One region of the Pseudoalteromonas sp. SG43-5 genome, then DNA from elsewhere that is predicted to be linked to it. Evidence: predicted binding sites of a transcription regulator. Region 1 holds the regulator's gene; each other region holds the start of a gene.
The links. The regulator ArgR, encoded in region 1, controls arginine synthesis, uptake and breakdown. The targets are predictions, from matches to a motif close to ANTGAATANNTATTCANT.

Region 1 (10,764 bases):
AAATTTAACAACCTTAATCTTCTCACCGCGACCATGTGAAACAACCTCAGCTGTTATCTTGCCACCGTTTACGAACGGTACACCGATCTCGATTTTCTCACCATCAGCAACTAAAAGTACTGAATCAAATTCTACTGCCGCACCAGTTTCAACGTCTAATTTTTCAAGACGAATCGTTTGACCTTCAGTCACACGATGCTGTTTACCACCACTTTGGAAAACCGCGTACATAATTAACTCCGTCTGTGCACCCTCAAATCGGCGCAACTAAAATATTCTTCGATAGGGCGCGAAGTTTACGCTAACGCGAAATAACTAGCAAGCCTATTTTGTAATTAAAATGAATAAAAAGTAGCTGCTTTGAGAGCAATTCAATATTTACCCCATTTTATATTAATTGGCCCTTTTGCCAAGCGCTTTTTAACTCTTAGCCGAAATAAATTAATGTACTTAAATATGACCCTCACAGCTCAATATCTAAGCACACCATAAACTCTATATTGATTATCAATTAATCAGTTATCTTGGCTAATTCAGTCTAAATTAAGTACTTTAATAGTGTTTTTTCAATCAATCGTCACAAAATATCGAGCTAGTGCATTTTTTGTTGTACAATCTGCGCCGTTCACACATAAAAATTGGCTCGGAGATCAATGGATATAAAAGCTATCCAGGCGTTAATCGAAAGCGATATGAATGACGTCAATCAACTTATACATGCGCAAATGCGCTCAGATGTGGCGTTAGTTAATCAGCTTGGTTTATATATAGTTAGCAGTGGCGGCAAACGCGTTCGTCCAATGCTGGCTATTTTAGCAGCCAAAGCGCTCGGTTATCAGGGTAAAGATCACATAACACTTGCAACAATTGTTGAGTTTATCCATACAGCAACGCTATTGCATGATGATGTTGTAGATGAATCAAACTTACGACGTGGCACGCCTACAGCAAATGCTGAATTTGGTAATGCTGCTAGCGTATTGGTTGGTGACTTTATTTACACTCGCTCATTTCAGCTTATGGTTGGCCTTGGAAAAATGCAGATTATGCAAGTACTTGCCGATGCAACAAACATTATTGCTGAAGGTGAAGTATTGCAGCTGATGAACTGCAATGACCCAGATACGACTGAAGCCAGCTATATGCAGGTTATTTACTCTAAAACGGCTAAATTATTTGAAGCAGCTACAGGCCTTGCTGCCATTATCACAGAGCAAGACCAAGCGACACTTGATGCACTAAACCTATACGGTATGCATTTAGGTACTGCGTTTCAACTAGTAGATGACGTACTCGATTACAATGCAGATGCTGAGCAGCTAGGTAAAAACATTGGCGATGATTTAGCTGAAGGCAAACCAACCCTTCCGCTTATTTATGCTATGCAACATGGTAGCGAGCAGCAAACACAGCTCATTCGTGATGCAATAGAGCACAGTAATGGTATGGAGCATTTAGAAGAAATTTTAACTGCACTAAAACAAACTAATGCGCTTGAGTTTACAATGCAAAAAGCAGAGCTTGAGGCCGAAAAAGCCATTGCCTGTTTAGACTTTTTAGCTGAGTCTGACTATAAGCAAGCACTTATAAGCCTTGCCCGTATTGCGGTTGACCGCGACCACTAGTTTTAACTAGTTAAGTTACACAGTGTGACATTAATTCTGAGCAATAAAAAAGCCTGCAAATGCAGGCTTTTTTGTTGCTTAAAGCGGCTATTACGCCATGAAATCAACACCTTCTTTGATGTCTTTTTTCAGAGTTTCAAGCATGTCATTTTTTGCTTTTGTTTCAAATGCGCTTAGTTCGCCGTAAGAAAGAATTTCTTCTACGCCGTTTTTACCTAAACGTACTGGATGTGCAAAGTACTCTGCATCGCCATTTTCAACAGCAACGTAAGCGTAATCTACAACTTCTTCACCTTGTAGGCCTTTAACTAAAGACATACAAAAACGAGCTGCAGCAGCACCCATAGATAGCGTAGCTGAACCACCGCCTGCTTTAGCATTTACAACTTCAGTACCCGCATTTTGGATACGTGGAGTAAGTGCAGCAACTTCTTCATCAGTGAAAGAAACACCTTCAACTTGAGAAAGTAGAGGCAGAATAGTTGTGCCTGAGTGACCACCAATTACTGGTACTTTTACAGTTGCTACGTCTACGCCTTTAAGTTCAGCAACAAATGCTTCTGAACGAATAACGTCAAGCGTAGTAATACCGAATACGCGTTTAGCGTCGTAAGTACCTGCTTTTTTGAATACTTCAGCAACAATTGGAACTGTGCCATTTACTGGGTTAGTAATAATACCTACTAACGCTTTAGGACAGCTGGCAACAATGCCTTCTGCTAACGTTTTGATGATGCCAGCATTTACATTGAATAAATCAGCACGATCCATACCTGGTTTACGCGGCATACCCGCTGGGATAAGAACGATGTCAGAGCCTTCAAGCGCTTTATTTAAATCGTCTGCGCCAAAGCCTGCAACTTTAACATCTGTTGGGATGTGAGAAAGGTCAACCGCAACACCTGGTACTACTGGTGCAACATCATAAAGTGATAATTCAGAGCCAGCTGGTAAGCCTGTTTTTAATAATAAAGACAACGCTTGGCCGATACCGCCTGCAGCACCTAATACAGCAACTTTCATTGGAATTCTCCGTAATTTGAGGTAGGAAACATTTGTGGCTCTTAAGATAATGAAATTAGCGACTAAAAACAAATTTATCCTGTCTATTTCAAGTATATTTTCGACCATAGTCGTAAACTTATGTGATTTAACGCATCAAACTGGCAAGTTAACTAAACAACTGCTGCATAATTATTCATTTTTGTGTAGAATTTGCGGCATAAATAACAAAAACGAATAAAGACTATGCAACCACAAGATAAACAAGAAGCACTAGTAAAAGCATTTAAATCACTATTAAAAGAAGAAAATTTTGGCTCTCAAGGCGAAATAGTTGATGCGTTAAAAGATCAAGGTTTTGACAATATAAGTCAGAGTAAAGTTTCACGCATGTTAAGTAAATTTGGCGCTGTACGCACACGCAATGCCAAACAAGAAATGGTTTACTGCTTACCTGCTGAAATGGGTGTACCTACGGCTAAAAGCCCATTACGCCAATTAGTAATCGACATTATGCACAACGAAATGATGATCATCATTCGTACCAGCCCTGGTGCTGCTCAGCTTATTGCACGTTTATTAGATTCATTAGGTAAAGCAGATGGCGTACTAGGAACTATTGCCGGCGATGACACTATTTTTATCGCTCCTGCTAAAATATCTGAAATAGATGTAACACTTGAACGCGTTCGCATTTTATTTGATACGGTTTAATAGCAAATTAAATTTGTTTTAAAAACCCTATTGAAGGTGCAAAGAAAGCAGAGCCCATATCGGCTTGAGTAAAATCAAGCCAGTGGTCGTAGCAATCCCCTTCCCCTAAACGACTATTAAGTACTTTTTCAAATGCGGTGCCCGTACAAGCGCATGTAATTGATAACATTCCCTGCTCATACACGTCGCCATAAGGCATGCTTTGATTTAATAGTAGTGGTTGTCCGTCTTCGTCTTTTAGCTCACTTCGCGAAGCATGGCTGGTTTCGATCGCTGGGGTAATTAGCGTGTTATCAAGACGCGTACGTCCCATTATTTGCTCTTGCTCACTCAATGATAAATGCTGCCACATAGTTAAATCATGTTTATAACGCTGAACATGAATATAACTCCCCTGATCTTCAAAGCTACCAGGGTTGCTGATTAAAGCCGTAGCGCGCTTTTTTCTTCCATGTGCGGTGTCGCCACCATAAATAAAACCGTTAAAATCACGTCCATCTAAAAAGCGAAAATTCCGAATTTGCTCCACCAGCTCTACATCGGGGGCAAATAATTTTAAAATTTGCAGCGCAAATAAATGGTTAACGTCTTCACGGTCAGAGCGAATTTGTACAAATAAATCGCACGGTTGTACGCTCATTTGGTGATCGCTATGGGTTATATTAGGAAAGCTCTGTAATTCGCTTGGAATATATTCAGGGAGGATATGCGGCCAGTATTGCGCACCAATAGCAACCATACAAGAGAGCATTGATTCTGAAAATTGATCGCTAAACTCCTCTTCTATAGCGCTTACTTGTTTTAACTTTGCGCGAAGTGATTCGTCTTGACCATCAAACACATTAAAAAATAAGTGCAAACCGTGTAAGTTTGCTTCAGCACAAATCCCTGATTGCGCTTGCGCCATTGTTATTCCTTAGTTTTACAGATAAAAACACAGCGAATAACAAATTAATTACGATTCGAAAAAATTCACCGTGTGAGGTTTTATTTTTATTATAACCTGATCATTATTTTCAAATGACTGGCCATATTGTGCTGCAACTTCAATTTCTTGTTCATCAATAACAAGCGAATAAACATACGCCGAACCAATAAAGCGACGACTTATGATGGTAGCTCGCTTGCTGAATTTGTCACTTTGGTTATCTGCCACTAACTCTATTTGATGAGGGCGCACATATATAAGCCCTGCACTTACATTATGCTTACTCTCAACATAAGATTCGACTAAACCAAATGGTGTTTTATATTCAGTTGCGGTTAACATTTCTGCGCTTAAGTATATGCCCTGACCCAGAAACTCTGCAACCTCCTTTGAACATGGAGCTGCAAAAAGCTGCTCTGGCGTGCCTTGTTGTGCAATTTTACCGCAATGCATAATGGCAAGTGTATCTGAAAACGCAAACGCCTCTTCTTTTGAGTGTGTAACAAACACAGCAGATACTTGAGTTGCTTTAATAATTCGACGTATATCGGCAATTAATTCAAAGCGTACTTGTGTGTCGATGTTTGAAAAAGGCTCATCAAGGAGTAATAAACTAGGTTTATAAGCTAATGCACGAGCGATAGCGACGCGTTGCTGTTGGCCACCCGATAACTGGTGTGGAAACCTGTCAGCACAGCCAATTAAATGTACAAGCTTAAGCATTTCATCAACGCGTTGCTGCTTTTGAGCTTTGCTCATATTACTAAGCCCGAATGCAATATTATTTGCCACCGTTAAATGCGGAAACAACGCATAATCTTGAAACATCATGCCGATGTTACGATGCTCAGGTGAGACAAAAGATTGCTCATCACTCACTAATTTACCGTCTATAAAAATAGACCCTTGCTTGGCTTCAATTAAACCTGCAATCGCCTTTAATGTGGTTGTTTTGCCGCATCCACTCGCCCCGAGTAGACAAACAATTTCATCTTTACCCACTGTTAAATCTAAATCGTGAATAACCTTTGTGCCGTTATAGTGATAGCTCACGCCTTGTAAAATTAAACTACTCATTTAACTACGCTGCTCCATAGAACGATTAATAAAATACAAAGGAATAAACCCAACGATAACAATAAATAATGCAGATATTGAAGCAAGCTCTAATTGCTCGTCGCTCACATACTGAAATACATGAGTAGCTAAGCTTTCAAAATTAAACGGTCTGAGCAATAGCGCAGCTGGCAACTCTTTCATACACTCAATAAATACCAATAAGGCAGCAGTGAGCAATCCTCTTCGCAGTAAAGGTAGATGCACTAAACGCAGCGTTTGCCCTTGGCTTTTACCCATTGATTGGCTTGCCATATCAAGTGATGGACTAATACGTAAAAAACTCGACTCAATTGCTCCGTGTGCAATGGCGTAAAACCTAACAATATAAGCAATAATAATAGTAAGAATGCTACCTGTAAGCAGTAAGCCAATATCTAAATTATACGGCTCGAGCGCTGTGTTAATGGTGTTCTCTAACAATGTAAGAGGTAACAAAACCGCAATAGCGAGTACTGTGCCAGGCAGCGCATAGCCTGTGCTTGCTAAACGCCCAGGAATAAGCGGATACGTTTGCTTTGCCACACGCTGATAAAAAACAACAAAAATACTCAATGTAATGGTTATAACACTTACAACTCCAGCCACTTTTAAACTTTGCCAAGCGTAACTAAAAAACTCAACATTCCATGCTTTATCAAAGTAGGTAATGGCGTAATTTATAAGTACTGCAATAGGAATTACAAAAGCGATAAGTAAAATAAAGCTACAAAATGCCGTTGCGAGCCAAGCAGACTTTCCTTTTAATACATAGAGAGATTCGCTATTTACACTTGATTGTCGCTCAAATACCGCTTGGTTTCGGCGACTAAAGCGCTCTGCCATTAATGCTAAAAATAACAGTAATAACATCACACCCGATATTTTAGCGGCCGCTGTAAGTGAGTAATAACCAAACCACGTATCGTATACGGCGGTTGTTAATGTACTTACGGCAAAATAACTCACTGTTGCAAAGTCAGCCATGGTTTCCATACTTATAAGCGCAAGAGCCGCCACAATAGCCCCACGAGAGAGCACTAAACTTACTTTAAAAAAGCTTTGCCAAGGAGATAACCCCATTAACTGGCTAGCTTGCACTAATTTGAATGACTGCTCGCGAAGGGCCGTTTTAAAAATTAAAAATAAATACGGGTAAAGCACCAAGGCAATCATAACTATGGCGCCGGGTAGTGTACGTATATCAAAAAACCAATAGTCATTAGGCGATTGCCAGCCAAACCAGTCTCTCAGTGCTATTTGTACAGGGCCCGCATAATCTAATAAATCAGTGTATACATAGGCAATAATATAGGTGGGCATAGCAAGGGGCAGCATAAGAGCCCATTCAAACTGTTTTTTACCCGGGAAACTACAGTAAGCCGTTAGCCACCCAAGTGGCAAAGCTATGGCGCAGCTAAGGACGCAAACACCTAAAACAAGCAATACGGTATTGTTTATGTAATCCCAAAGCACGGTATCCCACAGGTGAGAAAACACCTCAGAGCTACCTTGTAGAGATTCAAAAAGAAGAAAAAACAACGGAGCCGATAGAATTAAGCCTGTCGACCACGCAAAGAGCTGCCATTTAGACAGCTTAAATTTATTAGTCATTAAAGATCGAACTTCACCTCATCAATTAGCTTAAGCGCTAACGGACGATATTTACTAATCTCATCAAGTGGCAAGCTGTCTTCTTTAAAACTACCCCAAGAGGCAACCAAAGTTGATAATTCAACACCCGACTTAACTGGATACTCCATATTTAATGAGGCATACATGTTTTGTGCTTTGCTGTCGGTCATATACTCTATGAGCTTTAATGCATTTTCAGGGTTTTTAGCGTATTTGGTAATAACCGCACCCGATACATTTATATGTGAGCCACGATTAACTTGATTCGGAAAGTTAATATTTACGGCCTCTGCCCAACCTTTTTGTTCTTTATCTTCTAGCATTTTGCCAAGGTAGTAACTATTACCTAATGCCAAGTTACATAAACCTTCTTTAACAGCTTTAACTTGAGCACGATCGTTACCTTGAGGCTTGCGCGCTAAATTAGCCTTCACACCTTCAAGCCACTCTTTAGTTTGCGCTTCACCATGGTGTGCAATCATAGAAGCTACTAAACCTAAATTATATGGATGTTTGCCAGAGCGCGTACAAATTTGTCCTTTGTATTTAGAGTCTGCTAAATCTTCATAAGTGAGCTTAGGTAACTCACCAACTCGCTCTTTTGATGAATACACATTACGCACTCTCTTAGTAAGCGCAACCCATTGGCCATCACCGTCACGAAAGGCGGCTGGAACATTGTTATTTACACTGTCACTTTTTATAGTTTGTGTTAATTTTAAATCTTCTAATTGAATAAGCGCGCTAAAGTTAGAGGTTAATACTAAATCAGCTTTACTGTGCTTGCCTTCGCGTTTAACACGCTCAATTAGCCCTTTTTTAGCAAAAACAACATTGGTTTTTATGCCTGTTTGCTTTGTAAAGTCTTCTAAAATTGGCTGAATTAAAAACGGTTGACGAAATGAGTAGATGTTAACAACATCGTTTGCAAAGACTGGTGCCGATGCAACTACCCCTAAAACAAGTGCAAATACTGTCTTCATTATTTCACCTAAATAACTGTTATTATCAACGAATTCTACCGTGCTCATTCTAAAAGTGCACACTTTAAATAAATGTAAATATGTAAATAACGCCCAAAAAGGAAATACGGTGTAAGAGATGTCTTACGGATGTGACAGCTAATGAGTAAAAAACAAGATAAAAAACGACCTAAAAACAGTTAAACACATGATTCATATGTGATTTATTTTTATTACTATTGCAAAAACACTAATTGAATGTAGTTTTATCTCTATTTTAGTTGCTCTATTGCACTATAATTTACGCATCAACCAAGCAATGACGCTTATTGAGTAAAAGGAAACGGACTGCTTACTCAACCAACCAATGATTAGGTTATCAGGACAACACGGACTTTAGGACAGGCTCAGGATGAGTATCACAACGCAATGTTGTAAAAAGGACAGCGTCAAGAAGATGCGAAAAGGATAACAACAAGGCTAAGTTGTTCAACAGGATGTTGAAGGAATAAATGGACAGGCCTTTAAGGCAACACAAGGGATTGGTTAAAACAAGGATACACTAGGAAGTGTAATTAAGGATTTGGTAATAGTATTTACCCTACAGGATGTTTAGGAATTTAAGGATACAGGCCCGGATGGCCTACATTACATAGAACTAAAAAGTAATATAGTAATAAACATGGATTAGTGAAAATTGGAGTTGATTAAGTTCAATTGCAGGATGCAGAAAATTAGAAGATTCCGCAAGCGCGCCTAGAGATAGAGCGCGCTTTTCTTTGCCTAAAATTTGGGTGAGTAAAGCACTGAGCAACTATCACTAATCTTTACTGAGTAATATCGCGTCACAGCAAATCAATGCTAAGACCTTAAAATACTTTATTAATATTTTAAATTTCGCTAAGTTTTTTATTAATTGCGCCGATAACTAAATAACGCAAGGATCATAAATACTCAATGGATATGAATTTTAAAACATCTCAAAGTAATACCTTTTTATGTAAAGTATCAGACGAAAGTACAGCAAAACCAATTGGTGTTTTTAGTGCGCAAATCCCCAGCGAAAATCCCTATAAAGCTTTATTTAACCCCAAAGGTTATAACTTTTTAAATATGCCAATGAATGAGTTTAAAAATATACTTAACGAAATTATTCAGTTAGAACGCGACATTCGTATTAGCAAGTGGGGTGAAGGTGCTCGACCTGATGAGTTTAGCTATCAACTTAATAGAATAGCAGACGCAATTGCAACGACTCAATTTAATGGCAAAATAGACATTAACTGCTACTTTTTAAAACGAGTTGAAGAAGCAAAAGAAATGATTGGTGAAGACTGTATCTCGTTTATTCAAGTGCATAATAGTATAAGTCAATTGTATAATACTGTTTTACAATTAACATCTGAAGAAGGCTTCAGAGCAATTCAAAATAAAGCACTTGCTCACTTAAAAAATCAGCAAGCATTTGCTTAACTTCGTAAAATTAACCTTCTAGCGGTCGGCCTTTATTGCGCTTACCCAATAAATACGCATCACGAAACTTAATAAAATGCTGCTCTAATTTTGTCGATGCATCCATTTCGCCCGCAAGTGCTAATACCATAATAGCCACTTCAGCAGTGCCTAGTTGATGCGCATGAGGGGCTACACGTAATCGGTAATCAGATAGTTTATCAGCAGTAACAGAAAGTACAGGCAAGTTATCTAAATAAGGGCTTTTGCGAATCATTTTTTTAGCTTCGCGCCACGTACCATCTAAGAATATAAATAGCGGCTTTTTACCTGATTCAATACTCACTTCTGTAATGGCTCTGCCCTCTTCTACATCTTCAGCAGGAAAGACGACCATAGGCTGATACTGCGAATCATTTATTAAAGCTAAAAGAGCGGGGTTAGGATCTGTTCTATCCCATCTAAATGCGTGGTTATCTGGCACTATTTCAGCAATTAAACGCCCTGTATTAGAAGGTTTAAAGCTTTCATTATGATACATCAGTAAGCACACAGCGGCCTTACAATCTGCATGCTCAACACCTTTGCAAATACAGTAGTGCTTAGCAATCAGGCATTGTTCACAGCGATCTAATTTACCGCCTCGAGCATTAAACTCTCGACGAGATTCACTTATTTGTTGAGCGCGTAATGCTAAAACTGAGTTTTTCACTGTATTTACCTTCAATTAATTAAGCGCGCATTGTAACGACTTCTTGTTATTTAATCTTATATTTATCTAAGTTAAAAATAGACATAAAAAAACCCAACCGAAGTTGGGTTTTTTAAGCAAATACTAAGAAGTTAAATTACTTCTTTTTAGCTGCTTTTTTGTTTGGTAAATCAGTGATTGAACCTTCAAAAATTTCAGCTGCAAGGCCGATTGATTCATTCAATGTTGGGTGAGCATGAATTGTAAGCGCTAAGTCTTCACCATCAGCACCCATTTCAATACCTAAACCGATTTCGCCAAGCATTTCGCCCGCGTTAATACCGATCATAGCACCACCGATTATACGGCCACTTTCTTTATCAAAGATAAGTTTAGTAGAACCTTCAGTACGAGCAGATGCAATTGCACGACCAGATGCTGCCCACGGGAATACCGCAGTTTCAACTTTTAAGCCTTGCTCTTTTGCTTCTTTCTCAGTAACACCTACCCAAGCGATTTCTGGGTCTGTGTACGCTATTGAAGGAATACATTTAGGGTCGAAGAAATGCTTCTGACCAGAAATAACTTCTGCAGCAACATGACCTTCATGAACCGCTTTATGCGCAAGCATAGGCTGTCCAACTAAGTCACCAATTGCAA
Region 2 (10,764 bases), on a different contig from region 1:
TTGAGGTCTGTGTGCTGCTCGCAAATAAGCATCACATTTTGTGCAATGACGTCTTCGATTAATTCCATTACTGTTGGAGCGCCTGGTTTTATTTCGCCTGGCTTCTCAAACAATGCTAAATTTTGAGTTAGATACATGATCAAATCATCGTACCCTTGCCTATCTAAAACCATTATGCGAACCACCTAAATATATTTAATTATGCTGATTTAAGCAGAAAGAGTCGATAATTACTAGCCTTGTACGATAGCAATACAAAAAAAGCAGCCGAAGCTGCTTTTATAATGATTAAGTAGTATTACTGCTTAATCTATTTTTAAGCCTGGGCTTAGTGTTGCTGGCATCGCTACTTTTTCAAGCTCTACTGAAGCAACTGGGTATGCACAGTAATCAGCTGCGTAATACGCGCTTGCTCTGTGATTGCCCGATGCACCAATACCACCAAATGGTGCTGCGCTTGACGCGCCAGTAATTGGGCGGTTCCAGTTAACAATACCAGCGCGAATACGACGTAAAAAATGGTCGTAATCTGCTGCACTATCACTTAATAAACCAGCCGATAAACCAAAGGTTGTATCGTTTGCTTTATCAATGGCTTGGTCAAAGTCGTCAAAGCGGAATACTTTTAAAAGTGGTCCAAAATGCTCTTCATCTGGGAAGTCACTAATATTTGTACACTCAATAATACCTGGTGTTACAAAGCCAGTATTAGCTGTGTGCTCAAGCTCTACTAATACTTGAGCGCCAAGCTCAACAAGCTCGTTTTGCGCTTTAACCATGCCCGCTGCTGCCGCTGATGAGATCATAGAGCCCATAAATGGCTGGTCTGCATCATCGTAGTTACCTACTTTAATCGCTTTAGTTGCAGTGATAAGGCGCTCTAAAATTACATCGCCTTTGCTACCTTTAGGTAAAAACAGTTTACGTGCACATGTACAACGCTGGCCGCTTGAGATAAACGCTGATTGAATAATATCGTGAACAACCGCTTTAGTGTCTTCAACGTCAGTAATAATAAGTGGATTATTACCACCCATTTCTAGCGCTAAAATTTTACCCGGTTGACCCGCAAACTGTTCATGTAAAATATGACCAGTACGCGAAGAACCCGTAAAGAACAAGCCATCAATCCCTTTGTGAGCAGCAAGGGCTTTACCCGTTTCTACTTCACCTTGAACGAGGTTGATTACACCGGCTGGTAAGCCTGCTTTCTCCCACAGTTTAAGCGTAAGCTCGGCAACTTTAGGAGTCAGTTCAGACGGTTTAAATACAACCGTGTTACCTGCTAAAAGCGCTGGCACAATGTGGCCATTAGGTAAGTGACCCGGAAAGTTATACGGACCAAATACGGCTACAACCCCATGTGGCTTATGACGAATCATCGCGCGGCCAAGTGGCATTGCGTTTTCTACGTCGCCAGTGCGCTCTAAAAATGCTTTTTCAGAAATGGCAATTTTACCAACCATAGCACCCGCTTCTGTGCGCGTTTCCCACAGTGGCTTACCTGTTTCTTGTGCGATAGTAATAGCTAGCTCTTCGCTGTTTTCTTTTAATTGCGCTGCGAATGCTTTAATTATTTCTAAACGCTCAGTAAAGCTTTTATCAGCCCATGCATAAAACGCTTCGCGCGCTGCATTTACTGCGGTGTCTACTTGCGCCGCAGTTGCTGATGATGCCTGCCAAATAACGTCGTTATTTGCAGGGTTTACTGAATTAAATTCTGTGCCTTGGCCTTGTGACCATTGACCATTAATAAATTGTGCAGGATGAGTCATATACTTTCTCCTAAATTAAATCGTGGTTGCACTAACAATATCGCCAGTTTGCAAATGCAGTGCATCTGCTATTTCTTGCGATAAAATAAGGCTTTTTGCGCGCTCGTCAAATGTCATTGGTGCAACGGTTGCTCTAAAATCTTCAAGCTTTTCGTTAGCTAGTAACACCATGGTGTCGCCAGTCATTTCGCCAATTTCAACGTTAAAGTTATTTGCATTACGAATCGTCGCAATGTTATCTACTTTTGCTTCAACCGTTGGGCCGCCGTCAAAAATGTCTACATAGCCATTAAACGTAAAGCCTTCGCTTTTTAATAACTCGATTGCTGGGCGTGTGTTGTCGTGTACTTTACCTATTACGGCTTGCGCATCTTTACTTAGCAAATTTACATAAATTGGGTATTTAGGCATTAGTTCAGCAATGAAAACCTTTTGGCCAATACCTGTTAGGTAGTCGGCTGTTGGAAAATCCATTGAGAAAAAGTGCTCTTCAAGCCACTGCCAAAAAGGGCTACTGCCGTTTTCGTCAGACACACCGCGCATTTCTGCAATCACTGTTTGTGCAAAACGCTCTTGATGCTGCTTTATAAACATAAAGCGCGCTTTGGAAAGTAGCTTACCGTTACAATTTTTACGATAGCCATCTTTTAAAAACAATGTGCAAAGCTCTGTAGCGCCTGTGTAGTCGTTACATAGCGTTAAAATATCAACCGCTTTGTATACGTCTAATGTGCGCGAAGAGTGAATCACTTTACTTAAGTGATAATGATAAAATGCATCATCAAGCCCTACCGCAGCTTCAATTGCAGACGTACCTACAACATCACCGGTTTCGCTATCTTCAAGAACAAACAGGTAGCCTTCGTCACCGGGTTGTGACGTTTGCTTAGCAAATGAACTTACAGAATGGTCTATTTTCTTTTGCAATAGTTCTTCGTTTAATGGCAAAGACGTAAAACCATGCCCCGATTCGTGGGCAATTTTCAGTAATGCTGAGTAATCATTTTGCTGGATTGGGCGAAGGATCATCATGAGTCCGCTTGCTCCCTTATAAATAACGGTAAATAGGAATTGCAGGGCAAGCGGTGCTTGCCCTTAATTGGTTGGCTTAAGTCGCTTATGCGTTTACTACGCTTGCTACTGCTTTTTCAAAGCGTGCCATACCTTCGCGAATGTCCGCTTCAGGAATTACTAAAGATGGAGTGAAACGTATTACGTCTGCACCGGCAACTAGTGACATAAGGCCTTGCTCAGTACCTGCCACTAAAAACTCTTTTGCACGACCTTTGTATTGCTCGTTCACTACTGCACCAATTAATAAACCTTGGCCACGGATTTCGCTAAATACGTTGTATTTTTCGTTAACCGCGCTAAGTAGTTCATTAAATAATGCTGCTTTTTCTTTTACGCCAGCCAATACGTCTGGGGTATTTACTGTATCAAATGCCGCTTCTGCAACAGCACAGGCAAGCGGGTTACCGCCATAAGTAGAACCATGTGTGCCTACTTTAAGGTGCTGTGCAATTTCAGTTGTTGTGATCATAGCGCCAATAGGAAAACCGCCGCCAAGTGCTTTAGCCGAAGTTAAAATATCAGGTACTACGTTTAAGCCTTGGTATGCATATAAATCGCCAGTACGACCAACACCTGTTTGAACTTCATCAAAAATAAGCAGTGCGTTATGTTTAGTACATAAATCGCGAACGCCTTGAGCAAACTCATCAGTTGGTGAAACAATACCGCCTTCACCTTGTAGAGGTTCCATCATTACGGCACATGTTTTATCGCTGATAAGTGCTTCAAAAGCAGCTAGGTCGTTGTAATCGCAATGTATAATGTCGCCAGGCTTAGGGCCAAAACCATCTGAATATGCAGCTTGGCCGCCAACAGTTACGGTAAAGAATGTACGACCGTGGAAACCTTTGTTGAACGCGATGATTTGTGATTTTTCTGCGCCAAACTTATCAAGTGCAAAACGACGCGCTAATTTAAGCGCGGCTTCGTTTGCTTCTGCGCCAGAGTTGGCAAAGTAAACTTTTTCAGCAAATGTCGCATCAACCATTTTTTTAGCTAGGCGAAGTGCCGGCTCATTGGTCATTACGTTAGATAGATGCCAGATTTTTTCGCCTTGCTCTTTTAATGCGCCTACTAATGCAGGGTGGCAATGGCCAAGACAGTTAACTGCAATACCACCAGCAAAGTCGATAAACTCTCGACCTTGTTGATCCCATACGCGAGAGCCTTCGCCTCGAACAGGAATTACGCTTGAAGGTGCGTAGTTAGGAACCATTACGTGATCAAATAATTCGCGATTGACTGTCATTTTATTTCCTCTTAATTGTGAGCAACACAAAACATCAAAATAGGTGTTTGGTTAATATTTGTAACCAACTTTATAGGCAAGATCAGTAACCTGATAATTGCGCAAAATTGCTTTGTGGTTCAATTTTCAGACGCACATTATTTCAGAATTACTTATATCTGTCTCGTTAAAAACTTTCATGTATCCCTTGAAAATAAAGGGCTAAAGATATTATTTCATAGATAGTGAATAACTATTTGCATAGCTATTTATGCTTATTTTTAGGCAACTAACCGCATGAGTACAGAGGCGCACACGCTTTAATCGGCAAATATGTAATATAACAATAAGATGAAAATGAATGGTTAGTCGCAAAAAAATTAACAAAAAATTCAGATTTTTAGTCAATTTGAATAGCTAAATTGGTAAAATTACTCGATTGGAGGGTTTTTAGTTCCGTTTTAGTGAACTTAAAGTGCGAAAACCAGCTTAGAGCTTCATCAGGCTCAATAAGTTGATGTTCTTTTAAATTAAGATATTGAGAGTAGCACCGTGCCTTTAGCATTACTTGTGTTAACGCCAGTAATGTATCGCCCTTATCTACCCCATTTACTAGCTGCTGCATTACACCTTTAAACGGTAAATATTTAAAAGCCATTTTGTCTATTACTTTGGCGCTTACTTCTATCGACTTATTGCTAAGTAGAGTGGTTAAAAATAGCGGGTCGGGCTGTAGCTCTAATAATGCGGTGTGTAAATCTTTTTGGTTTTCATTTCGGGCTAACTGCACTTTACGTTGCCATACTTTCTCAAACGTTTTTAAGTACAAACGCACCAATGCAATTCGCCCTACATCTAAAAGCATACCAAGGGTAAATGCATGAACGTCGTTCACATTATTAATTTGTGCAATTTTTTGCGCAGCAATCGCGTTTGCCATCGCGCTGTCACGTAAACGACGTTTTAATAATGAAAATGGCTCGGTGCTATGTGGCATCCAATGACGCGTAGCAAATGTAGGTATAACTAGCTGTAAGTTATCAAGACCAATATAGCGAAGAGCAAGCGATGGTTTATCTACTTTTACAGACGTGTTTTTACTACGCTGATTACGATAGTAGGGTAAATTAACGAGCGTTACTAACTCCCTACCCAACCAGCTTATATCATTAACCAATGGCTCTAAACGCCCTACCGACGCTGACTTTACCGCTAATATATCGAGTATATTGGCAATGCCATCTTCAATGCCTATGGTGCTATGAATTACGCCATCTATATCCTCGAGCTGCTTATATATAGCTGTTTCAATTGTTTTGTGTAGTTGCTCACTCGCTTGAGCGCGATACTTATGATGTGCAGTACTGCTTTGCTGGCGTTTATGCTGTGCGGCCACTTCAACCTGAAGCAAAGTACGTTGCTTCATCGGTTCGCCGTAATCTATATCTAATGTATGAATGAAACCAATTTGCTGATGCGCAAAGCTGTGCCCAAGCAATAAGTCATGAGCCCGTTGGCTTAATATTTTGGCAGTACGCTGTTGCGCTTCAAGTTCAGTCATGAAATCCATTAATAAAGTATAAAATGCTATGTGTATTATAACATTAGAAGCGAGTTAAAAAGTTATCAAGCAGTTCTAAGCCTTGAGCAGTTAAAATAGCTTCGGGATGAAACTGCACACCTTCGATAGCAAGTTCATTGTGTAACAACCCCATAATTTCGTCAAACTCGCCTTGCTCAGTTTGAGTCCATGCGGTTACTTCAAGCTCTTTAGGCAGAGTTTGCGCTTTAACCACTAAAGAATGATAACGACATACCGTTAACGGATTAGCTAAGCCTTTAAACACCCCTTTATTAGTATGAACTATGGGTGATGTTTTACCGTGCATTACTTTTTTAGCACGAATTACATCTCCACCTAAAGCTTGTGCGATAGTTTGATGCCCCAAGCAAATCCCTAAAATAGGATATTGCCCTTTTAGTTGCTCAACAACATTTAGTGAAATACCCGCTTCGTTAGGGGTGCATGGCCCTGGCGATAACACGATGTGCTGCGGGTTTAACTGTTTTATTTGTGCAATACTTAGCTCATCATTACGTTTTACTAAAACGTCTTGATCTAAACGCTGAAAATATTGCACTAAGTTGTAAGTAAACGAATCGTAGTTGTCGATCATCAACAGCATTACACAACAGACCTTATAAATTATTGACCACTACTTTACACAAGTGGTACTAAGCGCTGCATTCTACCACTATTAATTAACCAACATAAATTAGCAAAAAGCGTTAAAAATTAACTCTTTTAGCTAAAATGCTTAAAAGCCTTTAGCGGGTATTGGTTTACTAACTTGAACTCTGGTTAAGAGATTTACTAACGTATTGAATCATGATGATATTTAAATTTATTTTCTCTAGCCAGAGATTCCTTGCACCTTGAGCAATAATATCGAACCCTAAGCTTTTTACGATTAGTTAATACACCTACGTAGGCTGTATACCCCAACAATAAATTATTGACCTCTAAAGTACGTGCATTTATTGATCGCACTATTAAATACTTTGGTGAAATGCCTTACTGAGCAAAATAAACAGATTGCTTGTGCTACATCAAATTAGCGGCTCGATGGTTGAATTATATCTATGTAAGCCCCAGTGTATTATATGAAAGGCAGTAATTCACTTATACAACTCACTTACTTGTGAGCTCATTTATATCCTACTAAGGAGCGAATATGTTAGGCGAAGACCACTCATTAACAAATGACTTTCCAGAGTACTTAAAGACCATTGCCGAGTTAAATGAAAGCGATACTGAATTTGCAAAAAAAGCAGATAAGTACGACAAGCTAGATAAAGAGATTAGAGTGTTAGAGCTCAAAGATGCGCCCATAAGCGATGAACAAATGCATCTATTAAAACACGAACGTACAGAATTAAAAGATTGGTTATACGAGCGCTTGCAGCAAGAGCAGTAATGCCACTAAAAAAGAGCTCACTGATGAGGTGAGCTCTTTAGATCAACAATGGGTATTTTCTCTAAAACTTTACCAAGCCACCCACAGGTTTCATAAATATACTGCTTGGGCCTGCAAAGGCTTGTGCAAACTCTTCAGATAATTGACTAAATACCGTTACTTTATCCATATCAACTACGCTTAAAAATAGTGGGCCACTTTCGCCCCAACCAGCAAGATGCGCTTTAGCAGCATCTTCATCTTGGTAACGCTCGTAAATATGTACATTGCGCTTGTCTTCACTTACTGTCCACTCATACATTAAAGTGCCCGCTTCACTTTTAGCCAAAGTAACTAATTGTGCCATTACCAGTAAAAACTCATCGTATTTACCTTCTTTAATTTGGCCTTGTACTGTCCAGGTAACATGATTTTTCATTATGCTTTACCTAATTTAAGCTGTGCTAAAATACTGTCTAACGTATCTACTAGTTGTTGATTTTTAGCATTATTAAGTGCATCAACATGAGGAGGAGCAAAGCGTCCTGTATCGTTATCAAAATACAGGCCTGCGGCACCTTTAAATTCATCACTAAGCGCTGCGCGACAAAAAATATCTGCGCCAATTTTTAAATCCCCACCATCTATACCGTAAGCGTCTTTTACCATTTTGCTTCCCAGTAAAGATTTAGGGTTTACCGATACAACTAATGGTCCAGTATCTTTAAGCTCAAGCCCTAAATGACGCGACCACATAGTAATAGCCAATTTACTTTGTGTATAAGCCGCACTATCAGAAAGTTCAGTGTTACCTATAAGTGCATTTAAGTTAACGCTTGATTGCGCAGCTGATGACACATTAACCACTCGCGAATCATGACCAAGGACAGGTAATAATAGTTTTGTAAGAAGATATGGCGCAATCGTGTTTACAACAAAGCGGGCATCAAGGCCGTCAATTGTTGTAGCATCAACTAATTGATAAACGCCTGCATTATTAATAAGTACGTCAAGCTGGTTATTATTTTCGGCCAAATCGGCTAATACATTTTTTGCCAAAGTTTGAACTTGGCTCATATCGCTTAAATCAGCAATATAAGTATGTGTACTTGCATTTGGGTATTGCTCGGTTAAAGCTACTTGTAGCGCATTGAGCTTTGCTTGGCTGCGGCCATGTAATAATACGGTATGACCTTGTGCTAATAACATCTTTGCAGTTTCTAGCCCAATACCATCGGTTGCGCCGGTAAGTAAAATTGTTTTGTTCATGTTGATCTCTCCTTACTTTATTTTCGCTATATTAGCACCCCGACTTACTGCTGATAATTAGGCCAATAGTTGAATCAGTTTATAGAATTAATTGATAAAGCTAAGCCTATGTTAGTTAATATAAAAGCATTCCTTTAAAAGGCAGATGAGTGTTTAAGCTGAATATTTTTTATGCTTTTATTTGAATTACTCAGCAATCATAACTATTGTTTTTAAACCACCTTAATAGTAGTATTTATCATATAAATACACTTTTCGAGAAATAACATGAAAGTTTTAGTTACTGGCGGCATGGGTTACATAGGTAGCCACACATGTATTGCATTGCATGAAGCAGGTATTACGCCTGTTATTTATGATAACTTGTCTAATGCAAGTGCGCGGGTACTTGACCAACTCGAAAAGATTACGGGTACTCGGTTTGAGTTTATTTTGGGCGACATTCAAGACGAGCAACAGTTTAAGCTCGCTCTAAAACACACTAAAGCCGAAGCTGTTTTTCACTTTGCAGCTTTAAAAGCCGTTGGCGAATCTACCGAGCAACCGCTGCGTTATTATCAAAATAACGTGTCGGGCACATTAAGCATGCTACAAAACATGCAAGATGAAGGCGTTAACCATATTATATTTAGCTCATCGGCTACAGTATACGGCGAGCCAGACTACCTCCCTATTGACGAAAAGCACCCTATACGCGCAACGAACCCTTATGGTTGGACTAAAGTCATGGTTGAACAAGCCATGCAAGACGTATGTAATGCCAACAGTCAATTTATGGGTATTGCGCTTCGTTACTTTAACCCAGTAGGTGCACACCCAAGTGGTTTATTAGGTGAAAGCCCTAATGGTATTCCTAATAACTTAATGCCATTTATTGCCCAAACTGCAGTAGGTAAACGTGACGTGGTTAATATTTTTGGTGACGACTACGACACCGAAGATGGCACAGGTGTGCGCGACTATATTCATGTTTTAGATTTAGCTAAAGGTCATGTTGCGGCATTTATGCAGCATAAAACAGATACCGCATTTCATGCTTACAACTTAGGCACAGGGCAAGGTTATTCTGTGCTTGATATGATCAACGCATTTAGCGCATCAGCCAATAGAGATATTCCGTATAAGATTGCACCGCGCCGAGCAGGTGATATTGCCTGTAACTACGCCGATGCCACAAAAGCGCAAAACACACTTAACTGGCACGCAGAACTAACACTTAGCGACATGACAAACGACACATGGCGCTGGCAAACTAATTACCCAAGTGGGTTGGAGAGTTAACATGGCTTTATTAGAAAGTACTCACAGACGTAAAAATCCGCTAACGGGTCGTTGGGTATTAGTTTCACCACATCGTAATAACCGCCCATGGTTAGGCGCAACAGAAGCCGTTAACGAAAACGTATTACCAAAACACGATGAAAGCTGCCCACTTTGCCCAAGTAATACCCGTGCAAATGGCGACAGTAACCCAGATTATAAATACACACACGTATTTAGAAATGACTTTGGTGCACTCACACCTAATGCCAGCGAGCAATTACAAAGCTTAGAATCAGACAGCGATTTATTTATTGCCGACGAAGCCAGTGGCGAATGCCGCGTAATTTGTTTTTCGCCAGAGCATAATAAAACACTACCAGAGCTTAGCCAAAACGCATTGCACGAAGTAGTAAAAACCTGGAAACAAAATTACACAGAGCTTGCACAGCAGTACGAATGCGTACAAGTTTTTGAAAATAAAGGCGAGATAATGGGTTGTTCGCAACCTCATCCTCACGGCCAAGTATGGGCTCACTCGCATTTATCAACCGAAATAGAAGCAGAAGATAACCAGCAGCTTAGCTATTATAAAAAGCATGGCACAGCCATGCTTGCCGATTACGCGCAAAAAGAGCAAGCAGATCAAACACGTGTTGTATTTGAAAACGAACATTGGCTTGTTGTTGTGCCATTTTGGGCAGCGTGGCCGTTTGAAACAATGCTAGTAACTAAAGATAACATTCAAAACTTTAGCCAGCTAAACGATGCGCAAACCGACTCTTTGGCCCAGGCACTTAAAGTATTAACCACTAAGTACGACAACGTATTTAATTGCAGCTTCCCATACTCAATGGGTTGGCACAATGCACCGGCTAATAGGGGCTCTGATGAGCAACATTGGCGTTTGCATGCCCATTTTTATCCGCCGCTACTTCGCTCTGCTACTGTTAAAAAACACATGGTAGGCTACGAAATGCTAGGCGAAAGCCAACGCGATTTAAGCGCAGAAACCGCTGCTTCTATTTTAAAAGCAGCCAGTACAACACACTATAAAGATACAGCAGGACACACAGATGAAGCTTAACGAATTCCAACAACAATTTTTGTCACTGTATGGCGCGCCTGCTCAAGGTATTGCTGCAGCACCGGGGCGTGTAAACCTTATTGGCGAATTTACCGACTACAACGACGGTTTTGT
Region 3 (10,764 bases), 170 kb from region 1:
ATGCAGGGCTAAAGTGGTTAAAAGCCGGATGGCTTATTTTTAAAACCCAGCCAGCAACCTTTATTTTTATGCATTTATTTATTGGCATTGTAGGGCTGCTGTCTTTATTTTTACCGCTACTGCAAGTAGTAGCAGCACTCGCTACGCCATTTTTAACTGCAGGGTTTTACCAAGCGGTGCTTAGTAAGCAACAGGGCGGAAAAATTATGCTAGCCGATATTCTCAAGCCATTTACGGCTAAGGGAAATCGTTTAGGGTTATTACGTTTAGCACTTTATCAAATGGGTGCGGGTATTTTAATGGCGTTACTTGCTAATGGCTTATTTGCCGATGCAGTGGCTGTTATGAGCCAACCAGGACTTGATCCAAACGTAGCACTTGAGCAAATGCTTGAGAGTATTTCGGGCGCGAATGTAATTTTATTTTTTATGGCAATGCTAATTTATTTAACGGCATTTGCGTACGCTGTGCCACTTGTTTATTTTAGTAAAGAAACACGCATTTTAACGGCGCTTAAAAAGTCGTTAATGGTGTTTTATCATAATATTTTGCCACTTGGCGTTTTTGGCCTTATTTGCGCATTATTTATGGCGCTTTCGATGTTCTTATCGTTCTTACCACTGTTGATTTTAATGCCGATTTGCTACATTAGCTTTTTTGTATCTTATCAAGCCATTTTTATGCCTGTTGTACCATTAAGTGACGACATTAATGTTAAGCCACTTAGCAGTGAAACAAGCGGACGTTTTGACGCTTAATGGATGATAAATTAAAGCAAAAACTAAAAAACTATGTACTTTGGTTACTAGGGCGCCAAGAATATTCGCGTCGTGAGTTAACGCTCAAATTACAGCAAAAAGAAGCGACAGAAGAGTTTATTGAAACGCTGCTTGATTGGTGCGAAAAGCACAATTTTATTAACGAGCAGCGATACTGTGAAGGCTTTGTAAGAAAACACATATTTAAATGCCACGGGCTTAAGCGAATACAAAGCGAAGCTATGGGCAAAGGGATTGATCGTTCGCTACTTGAAATGGTAGTTGAAGAGCTTGAAATAGATTGGTTTGAGCTTGCGCAGGATGCGTACAATAAAAAATATTCGAATACACCGCCAGATCTCGATTACAAAGATAGAGCTAAGCGCGTGCGCTACTTAATGTATCGGGGTTTTAGCTACGATGAAATTAATTTTGCAATGCAAGCACAGTAAATACAGGTGAGACTTTCAAATGCAGCACATGACTACCGCACAAATTAGGCAACAGTTTTTAGACTTTTTTGCCAGCAAGCAACATCAAATAGTACCTTCTAGCTCGCTTATACCGGGTAACGATGCCACGTTGTTATTTAACAATGCCGGCATGGTGCAATTTAAAGATGTATTTTTAGGCGCAGAAAGCCGCCCTTATACACGTGCGACAAGCTCGCAGCGCTGTGTACGTGCTGGCGGTAAGCATAACGATTTAGAAAACGTAGGCTACACTGCTCGCCACCATACATTTTTTGAAATGTTAGGTAACTTCAGCTTTGGCGATTACTTTAAGCAAGACGCGATTAAGTTTGCGTGGGAGTTTTTAACTGAGGTTGTTAAATTACCTCAAGAAAAACTGCTTGTTACTATTTATCACGATGATGAAGAAGCGTTTGAGTACTGGTCAAAAGATATTGGCTTAAGTGAAGATCGTATTATTCGTATTGCGACCTCTGACAACTTTTGGTCTATGGGCGATACTGGTCCATGTGGTCCGTGTTCTGAAATATTTTATGACCATGGTGAGCATATTTGGGGCGGACCTCCGGGCACTCCAGAGGAAGACGGCGACCGTTTCATCGAAATTTGGAACCTTGTATTTATGCAATACAACCGTCAAAGCGACGGTACAATGTTGCCTCTACCTAAGCAGTCTGTTGATACGGGAATGGGCCTTGAGCGTATTTCTGCAATTTTGCAGGGTGTGCATTCAAACTACGAAATCGATTTATTCCAAGGCTTAATTGCAGCAGCTGCAAGTGTAACTAACGCGCAAGATATGGACGATAAGTCACTACGCGTAGTGGCGGATCATATTCGTTCGTGTGCGTTTTTAATCTCTGACGGTGTTATGCCATCTAACGAAGGTCGTGGTTATGTACTACGTCGTATTATTCGTCGTGCTGTGCGCCACGGTAATAAGTTAGGTGCGCAAGGTTCGTTTTTCTATAAGTTAGTTGCTGCGCTAATTGAGCAAATGGGTCAAGCGTACCCAGAGCTTGCTAAGCAACAAGAAATTATCGAAAAAGTATTACGCATTGAAGAAGAACAGTTTGGTAAAACACTTGAGCGTGGCTTAGCTATTTTAGAAGAAAGCTTAAGTGACCTTAAAGGCGATATTATACCGGGCGACTTAGTATTTAAACTTTACGATACGTATGGCTTTCCAGCTGATTTAACGGCCGATGTTGCGCGTGAGCGCCAGATGACGATTGATCATCAAGGTTTTGAAGAGTGCATGGCTGTACAACGTAAAACAGCGCAACAAGCGGGTAAGTTTGGTGCTGATTACAATGAGCAATTAAAATCAGAAAAGCTTACTGAGTTTAAAGGCTACGACAGCACGCACCATAGCGCGACAGTGGTAGAAATTTTTGCCGGTGGCGAAGCTGTTCAGTTATTAGAAGATGGTCAACAAGGTATTGTAGTATTAGACCGCACACCGTTTTACGCTGAATCAGGCGGCCAAACGGGCGACACGGGTACTATTACAGTTGCTGGTGGCGAATTTAATGTTACTAATACCACTAAACTTGGTAGTGCTTTTGCTCACCACGGTACTGTGCAAGGTCGCATTGGTGTTAACGATAAAGTGGATGCGACTATTGATGATGCACGCCGCGATAGCATTAAGAAAAACCACACAGCTACACATATTTTACACGAAGCACTACGCCAATTATTAGGCGACCATGTAGGCCAAAAAGGCTCACTTGTTCAGCCTGATCGTTTACGTTTTGACTTTTCGCACTTTGAAGCGGTTACTAAAGATGAGCTACGTGAAATTGAGCGTGTAGTTAATGACGAAATTCGTCGTAACTTCGCACTTAATACTGAGCTTATGGCTATTGATGATGCTAAAGCGAAAGGTGCTATGGCGTTGTTTGGCGAAAAGTATGATGACGAAGTACGTGTAGTTACTATTGGCGACTACTCTATTGAGCTTTGTGGTGGTACTCACGTTGAGCGCGCAGGCGATATTGGTTTATTCAAAATTGTATCTGAAAGTGGTATTGCCGCAGGTGTTCGCCGAATTGAAGCGGTAACCGGTGCTGATGCAGTTGCTTATGTTAGCGAGCAAGAGCAACAATTACATGATGTAGCTGCTTTAGTTAAAGGCGATAGCGCATCGGTACTTGAAAAAGTAACTGCGTTGCTTGAAAAGTCTAAAGGTCTTGAAAAGCAAATTGCGCAACTTAACGATAAGTTAGCAAGTGCAGCGGGTGCATCTTTACTTGATTCGATTGTTGAAATTAACGGCGTTAAGCTACTTGTAGCAAATGTTGAAGGTACTGAATCTAAAGCGCTTCGCGGTATGGTTGACGACCTTAAAAACAAGATTGGCTCAGGTGTTATTGCTCTTGGTGTTGCCAGTGGCGACAAAGTAAGCCTAATTGCTGGTGTAACTAAAGACTTAACAGGCAAAGTAAAAGCCGGTGAGTTAGTTAACCACATGGCAGGCCAAGTAGGTGGTAAAGGTGGCGGCCGTCCAGATATGGCACAAGCTGGTGGTAGTGAGCCACAAAACCTTGCTGCTGCACTAGATAGCGTTACAGCTTGGTTAACTGAGCGTACTTAAGCCTAAGTGGCGCTTATTGTTCAAAAATTCGGTGGCACTTCGGTCGGCTCAATAGAGCGAATTGAAGCGGTCGCCGACCTTGTTGTAAAAACCAGACAACAAGGACATCAAGTGGTTGTGGTGCTCTCGGCTATGTCGGGAGAAACCAACCGCTTAATTAATCTCGCCAAACAAATTGATACTCGCCCGAGTAGCCGTGAACTAGATGTACTTATTAGTACCGGAGAGCAGGTTTCTGTATCACTACTTGCTATGGCTATTATAAAACGTGGCCACTCTGCTGTGAGCTTATTAGCCGATCAAGTCAATATTTTAACCGATAACATGTTTGGTAAAGCTCGTATTGCAGAGGTTGCTGCTACGCGTTTAAAGCATGAGCTTGAGCATAATCGTATTGCTATTATTGCTGGGTTTCAGGGGCGTGATGTTGAGGGCAATATTACAACGCTTGGGCGCGGCGGCACTGATACATCGGCTGTAGAAATAGCTGCGGCTATAAAAGCTGACGAATGCCAGATCTATACAGACGTTGACGGCGTATATACTACAGATCCTCGTGTTGAACCTAACGCGCGCAGAATGAGCCAAGTTACCTTTGCCGAAATGCTAGAACTGGCAAGTTTAGGGGCGAAAGTTTTGCATATTCGCTCAGTAGAAGCCGCAGGAAAACATAATGTGCCACTTAGGGTGCTTTCGAGCTTTAATCCCGATGAAGGTACATTAATAAGTTTTGAGGAGAACGATATGCCAAGCAAGGTTGTATCGGGGATTGCGTTTAATCGTGACGAATGTTTAATTAAGGTACAAGGTGTGCCAACGGGCACGCAATATCTTTCAAAAATATTGAAACTTTTTGCCGAAAATGGCATCGAAATAGATATGATTAATCAAGTTAATCATAACTTTGAAAAAATAGACTATGCTTTTACTGTGCACTCGAATGATTATCTGCAAGCACTTGAATTATTGAGTGAAGATCAAGCTCAGCTCAGTGCTCAAAATATAAGCGGGTTGCAAGCAGTAGCTAAAGTTTCTGCTGTTGGCATGGGTATGAAATCACATTCTGGTGTCGCTAGTTTATTTTTTGATGCATTAGCACAGGAAAATATTAATGTGGTTTTAGTCTCGACTTCAGAGATTAAAATTTCAGTTTTAATAGATGAAAAGTACTTAGAGTTGGCTGTTCGTGCATTACACAAGGCATTTTTAACAGAAAATGGATAGATTGCGAGTTTTTACTTACTTTTCAGTCTAATTTTCATTAGTATGTTTAAGCGGAATCTTATAATTTTTATTGGAACATGGGAGCAAGAGAATGCTAATACTAACTCGTAGAGTAGGTGAAACCCTAATGATTGGTGACGAAGTAACAGTTACTGTTCTAGGTGTTAAAGGAAATCAAGTTCGAATCGGTGTTAATGCACCAAAAGACGTATCAGTGCATCGTGAAGAGATTTACATGCGCATACAAGCTGAAAAGTCGAACCCTAATCCGGGCAATGCTTAATCAACACGTATACGTAGTTGAGTAATTAACTCAACTAGACTAAAAGCCACTCACTGAGTGGCTTTTTTGTTTATAAAAGCGAGTGTTTCAGGACTAAGTATTTGTTTTGATATGTACTGCATGCCGCTTTTGTTTTTAATAATAATACCTTGTTGGGTGTCTATTACTTCGCTTATATTTTGCCATTCTAATTGATAGCTTTTGTAATGATTAGCAGATTTAATACCTTCTTCATCAAAGGTAAGTGTTACCTCAGAGCCTGATGCTCTGCTGAGCATTTGTCTGGTTACCCACCATGGTCTGCGATAGTAAAAAGCGACGCACTCGAGTACCGCTAACATGATCATAAACGATCCTAAGTAATGATCGTCTAAAACATAAATGCCAAATAGACCAAGCGCAACTAACAACACAAGTAAAAAGTATTTAGGTTTTGCACGCTTACTATAAGGGAGTGACTCATCAAAACACTCGTAAAAGTAGGGTTTATCTAATGTGTAGGTGGTTGTGAATGCCATTTTGCCTTGCTTTAAATATCGTTTTTTTTATTTTAACAAGCTAACTGCTAAATGAGCAGCTTTATAGTCAGTGATTTTATTACTGGCACAAAAAAACGGCTCGAAAGCCGTTTTTTTAGCGGTACAAGAAGAATTAACAGTTAGTTTCTTCAGCGTTCACGCCTTCTTTAACATTTTCACATGCATCTTCAACAGAGTTTTGCACATCAGTTACTGCTTCGTCGATACGTTCGCCAGCATCTTCTGCATGGTTGTCTTCACAACCCATCATGAAAAAACCTGCAAATACTGCGATTAGTGCTGCTTTTAAAGTTGTAGAGTTCATAGTGTAATTCCTTGTAAGTATTAATTAAATTTTAGTGTTTGTTAGATGAATGCTTTATCTACCTGGGTGATTTACCACGTAGTGCACCTGAAACTAATGAAATCACTAAAAGTACTAAAAAGATAAAAAATATAATTTTTGCTATACCAGCTGCGGCACCTGCGATGCCACCAAAACCTAACACTGCAGCGATTAAAGCAATAACTAAAAATGTAATTGTCCAGCGTAACATTGTTTTCTCCTTGGTTATCAAATTTGCTCATAATAACTAATGCCAGTTATATGCCAAAATTTATTTGGCATAAATATCAATTAGTTATTGGTTTTTGCTGTTATTCTAGCTATTAGTTGGTTAGTAACTTTTACGCTTTGTTATGTAAGTTATTCACACTGTTGCAAATAACTGCTAAATGTTCACTAAATAAACTTATTTTGGTAAGACCAATTAACAATTGGTGTGTGGCTTTGCATTTTATATTAAGAATTAGTGTTTATTTTTACTTAGCTTGATAGTTAATTAACAACTTCCATATAACTATTAGCTATAGTCGTTATTTCTTGTATGTATTGTAGAGCGCGTGATTGCTGAGTTATGGCATGTAAATTAATTGAGTGTTATGTTATTTATTGTTTAATTGGTTTTACCAATTTACAAGATGTAGACAAAGCGATTAGTTTTGTTATTATCCAGTGAATAAATATTTAATTAAATCGATTTTTTATTTTCGATATGGGTTTCAAGGGGAGAAAAATGGATATAGGTGCTCTACTCACAACGGCTGGTAACTTAATGCTTACTGGCATGGTTGGGGTGTTTGTATTTCTGTCGATATTAATTGGTGCAGTAACGCTTATGTCTAATTTGGTGACGCGCTTTAGCGAACCTGACGTGGCGACACCAGTTAAATCACCATCTTTTAAATCTCAAGGTGTGCCTAATGAGCACATCGCTGCTATTAGTGCTGCCATTGCTCAGTACAAATCAAATAATAAATAAGGGGCAAACACATGGCTAAATTAAAATTAACAGAATTGGTATTACGCGATGCTCACCAATCATTATTAGCAACGCGTATGCGCCTAGACGATATGCTACCGATTGCTAGCAAATTAGACGATGCGGGTTATTGGTCTATTGAATCGTGGGGCGGTGCTACATTTGACTCGTGTATTCGTTATCTAGGCGAAGATCCTTGGGAGCGTATTCGTGCACTTAAAAAAGCGATGCCTAATACTAAACAGCAAATGCTATTACGCGGACAAAACTTATTAGGTTACCGCCATTACGCTGATGACGTAGTTGAAAAGTTTGTAGAACGTGCACATAAAAATGGCGTTGATGTATTTCGTATATTTGATGCAATGAACGATGTACGTAACCTAGAAACAGCTATTAAAGCGGCTGTAAAAGTAGGCGCTCACGCTCAAGGTACTATTTCGTACACAGTTAGCCCAGTTCATACACTTGATATGTGGTTAACTCTTGCAAAGCAGCTTGAAGATATGGGTTGTCACTCAATTTGTATTAAAGATATGGCGGGTTTATTAAAGCCGTACGATGCTGAAAAACTAATTAAAGCACTTAAAGAAACTGTATCTATTCCAATTGCTATGCAGTGCCACGCTACAACAGGTTTAAGTACTGCTACTTACCAAAAAGCAATTGATGCTGGTATTGATATGCTCGATACCGCTATTTCATCAATGAGTATGACTTATGGACATTCCGCAACTGAAACTATTGTATCGATAGTTGAAGGGACTGAGCGTGATACTGAGCTTGATTTAAACCACCTAGAAGAAATTGCTGCTTACTTTAGAGATGTACGTAAAAAATATGCGGCATTTGAAGGTAGCTTAAAAGGGGTTGATGGGCGCATTTTATTAGCTCAAGTACCTGGTGGCATGCTTACAAACATGGAAAACCAACTTAAAGAGCAAGGCGCAGCCGATAAGCTTAATGAGGTTTTACTTGAGATCCCACGTGTACGTGAAGATCTTGGCTTTTTACCTTTAGTAACACCAACGTCGCAAATTGTTGGCACTCAAGCGGTACTTAATGTGCTAACGGGTGAGCGTTATAAAACAATTACTAAAGAAACTGCTGGCGTATTAAAAGGTGAATATGGCTTAACACCAGCACCAATGAATAAAGAGCTACAAGAGCGCGTGCTTGATGGAGCGGAAGTTATTACTTGTCGCCCTGCTGATAACATTGCACCTGAGCTTGCAACGCTTGAAGCTGAGTTATTAAAAGAAGCACAAGAGCAAGGTTTAACACTTGCTGATGATCAAATTGATGACGTATTAACTTATGCATTATTCCCACAAGTTGGTTTGAAGTTTATTAAAAACCGCAACAACCCAGATGCATTTGAGCCAGTACCTTCTGTTGAAGATAAAAGCAGTAAAGCACCTTCTAAATCAGTTTCAAACAATAACAAAGTGAAGGCTGAGCAATACAGCGTAAAAGTAGATGGTAAAGTTTATGACGTAGTCGTAGCGCAAGGTGGTGAACTTAAGGAAGTAACATTAAAAGACTCTGAGCACATTCCTCAATCTGCTTCGGTTGCATCAGGTGAAACACTTAACGCGCCTCTAGCCGGTAATATTTTTAAGATTAAAGTAAAAGCTGGGCAAGTTGTTAACGAAGGCGATGTAGTGATTATTATGGAAGCCATGAAAATGGAAACTGAAATACGCGCTACGCATACCGGAACAATTGCTGAAGTGTTAGTTAGTGAAGGCGATGCTGTAACTACCGGCGACGCTATGATTGCATTAGCTTAGGAGTAAATAGAGGATGGAAGGTATTTTAAACCTCTGGAATGCGACAGGCATTGCTAACTTTACAATCCCATCGTTAATAATGATTGCGGTAGGGTGTTTATTACTGTTTTTAGCGATAGCTAAAGGCTTTGAACCACTATTATTACTACCTATTGGTTTTGGTGCAATTTTAACAAATGTACCAGTGGCAGGTTTGTCAGACCCAGGTGGGCTTTTGTACTACGTTTATTATGTGGGTATTGATACGGGGATTTTTCCGCTGTTGATATTTATGGGAGTAGGGGCGCTGACCGACTTTAGCGCGCTTATTGCAAACCCACGTATGTTGTTATTAGGCGCGGCTGCACAGTTTGGTATTTTTGCTACATTGTTTGGCGCTATATTACTTAACTATGTGCCAGGTTTTGAATTTACTCTACAGGACGCATCGGCTATAGCCATTATAGGTGGTGCCGATGGGCCAACGGCAATATTTTTAGCATCAAAACTGGCACCTGATTTACTAGGCGCAATAGCAGTAGCTGCGTATTCATATATGGCACTTGTGCCAATTATTCAGCCGCCAATTATGCGTGCACTAACAACCCCAGAAGAGCGTAAAATAAAAATGCCAGAGCTTCGCAAAGTATCTAAAAAGGAAAAGATTATTTTTCCACTTATGGTGCTTAGTTTAACGGCTATGTTTTTACCGGCTGCTATACCGCTGGTAGGTATGTTTTGTTTAGGTAACTTAATGCGAGAGTCGGGTGTTGTTGATAGATTAAGTAACAGTGCTCAAAACGAAATCATTAATGTTACAACTATATTTTTAGGCTTAGCTGTAGGTTCAAAGCTTGCTGCAGATAAGTTTTTAACTGTTGAGACGATTGGTATTTTAGTGCTTGGCGCACTGGCTTTTGCAATTGGTACGGCATCTGGCGTATTTATGGCAAAAGGACTTAACCGAATATCTAAAACGCCTATAAATCCATTAATTGGGGCGGCAGGTGTATCGGCTGTGCCAATGGCGGCACGAGTAGTTAATAAAGTTGGCCTTGAAAGTAACCCACATAACTTTTTACTTATGCATGCAATGGGACCCAACGTAGCGGGTGTACTTGGTAGTGCAGTTGCAGCGGGTATTTTATTAGCACTTGTTGGCTAAAAATGTAATTTAAAATAGATTAACCATTAAGCGCAGTTTACTGCGCTTTTTTTTGTTCTTAATTTCTTCACCGCTAAATGGTTTCTTGTTCAGCACTTTTTGTTTACAGTAACAGCTCTTCAACATTTTAAGGATAGTTATCATGCTTCACACGCCTTTAGCAAAGCACTTGCCTCACGTTAGTAAACTTGTATTTGGATGTATGGGTCTGGGAGGCGGTTGGAATAAAGACGCAATCACTGATGCACATGTTAAGCAAGCTCATGAATGTATAGATAACGCCATTGAAGGTGGTATTAATTTTTTTGACCATGCTGATATTTATACTTTTGGTAAAGCAGAGCAGGTTTTTGGTAAAGCATTAAGTGAGCGGCCAGAGCTTAGAGAGCACATGTATATTCAATCTAAGTGTGGGATTCGATTTGAAGATGACTTAGGGCCAAAGCGTTATGACTTTTCCCCAAAGTGGATTGAGCAGTCAGTTGAAGCATCATTAAAACGATTAAATACAGATTATTTAGACGTACTTATGCTGCATCGCCCTGATCCACTCATGGAAGTTAACGAAATTGCTCGCATATTTAGTTGCTTAAAAGAAAGCGGTAAAGTGCGCAATTTTGCAGTGTCTAATATGCAGCAGCACCAAATGA

Region 2: a site for ArgR is predicted at 4,334-4,351, ahead of H5161_RS11905 (aspartate aminotransferase family protein). Genes of this name have one in related genera too.
Region 3: a site for ArgR is predicted at 6,870-6,887, ahead of H5161_RS00735 (OadG family protein). Genes of this name have one in related genera too.

Annotation. Positions count from the first base shown of each region.
Region 1 covers NZ_JACJFA010000001.1:338,395-349,158, forward strand. The annotation lists gene rplU (50S ribosomal protein L21) at 1-231, opposite strand, end outside; gene ispB (octaprenyl diphosphate synthase) at 654-1,625, shown strand; gene mdh (malate dehydrogenase) at 1,716-2,648, opposite strand; gene argR (transcriptional regulator ArgR) at 2,874-3,341, shown strand; gene H5161_RS01555 (Dyp-type peroxidase) at 3,349-4,248, opposite strand; gene H5161_RS01560 (ABC transporter ATP-binding protein) at 4,297-5,346, opposite strand; gene H5161_RS01565 (iron ABC transporter permease) at 5,347-6,978, opposite strand; gene H5161_RS01570 (Fe(3+) ABC transporter substrate-binding protein) at 6,978-7,982, opposite strand; gene H5161_RS01575 (hypothetical protein) at 8,919-9,434, shown strand; gene H5161_RS01580 (tRNA-uridine aminocarboxypropyltransferase) at 9,445-10,125, opposite strand; gene lpdA (dihydrolipoyl dehydrogenase) at 10,262-10,764, opposite strand, start outside.
Region 2 covers NZ_JACJFA010000010.1:32,060-42,823, forward strand. The annotation lists gene H5161_RS11890 (DUF3802 family protein) at 1-173, opposite strand, end outside; gene astD (succinylglutamate-semialdehyde dehydrogenase) at 306-1,775, opposite strand; gene astA (arginine N-succinyltransferase) at 1,791-2,807, opposite strand; gene H5161_RS11905 (aspartate aminotransferase family protein) at 2,893-4,098, opposite strand; gene H5161_RS11910 (HDOD domain-containing protein) at 4,478-5,638, opposite strand; gene H5161_RS11915 (aminodeoxychorismate/anthranilate synthase component II) at 5,682-6,263, opposite strand; gene H5161_RS11920 (YdcH family protein) at 6,813-7,055, shown strand; gene H5161_RS11925 (putative quinol monooxygenase) at 7,117-7,473, opposite strand; gene H5161_RS11930 (SDR family NAD(P)-dependent oxidoreductase) at 7,473-8,303, opposite strand; gene galE (UDP-glucose 4-epimerase GalE) at 8,571-9,584, shown strand; gene H5161_RS11940 (UDP-glucose--hexose-1-phosphate uridylyltransferase) at 9,586-10,650, shown strand; gene galK (galactokinase) at 10,640-10,764, shown strand, end outside.
Region 3 covers NZ_JACJFA010000001.1:165,028-175,791, reverse strand. The annotation lists gene H5161_RS00775 (BPSS1780 family membrane protein) at 1-758, shown strand, start outside; gene H5161_RS00770 (regulatory protein RecX) at 758-1,210, shown strand; gene alaS (alanine--tRNA ligase) at 1,230-3,830, shown strand; gene H5161_RS00760 (aspartate kinase) at 3,837-5,054, shown strand; gene csrA (carbon storage regulator CsrA) at 5,146-5,337, shown strand; gene H5161_RS00750 (YcxB family protein) at 5,388-5,855, opposite strand; gene H5161_RS00745 (hypothetical protein) at 5,989-6,180, opposite strand; gene H5161_RS00740 (DUF1328 domain-containing protein) at 6,239-6,412, opposite strand; gene H5161_RS00735 (OadG family protein) at 6,932-7,177, shown strand; gene oadA (sodium-extruding oxaloacetate decarboxylase subunit alpha) at 7,189-8,970, shown strand; gene H5161_RS00725 (sodium ion-translocating decarboxylase subunit beta) at 8,984-10,114, shown strand; gene H5161_RS00720 (aldo/keto reductase family oxidoreductase) at 10,257-10,764, shown strand, end outside.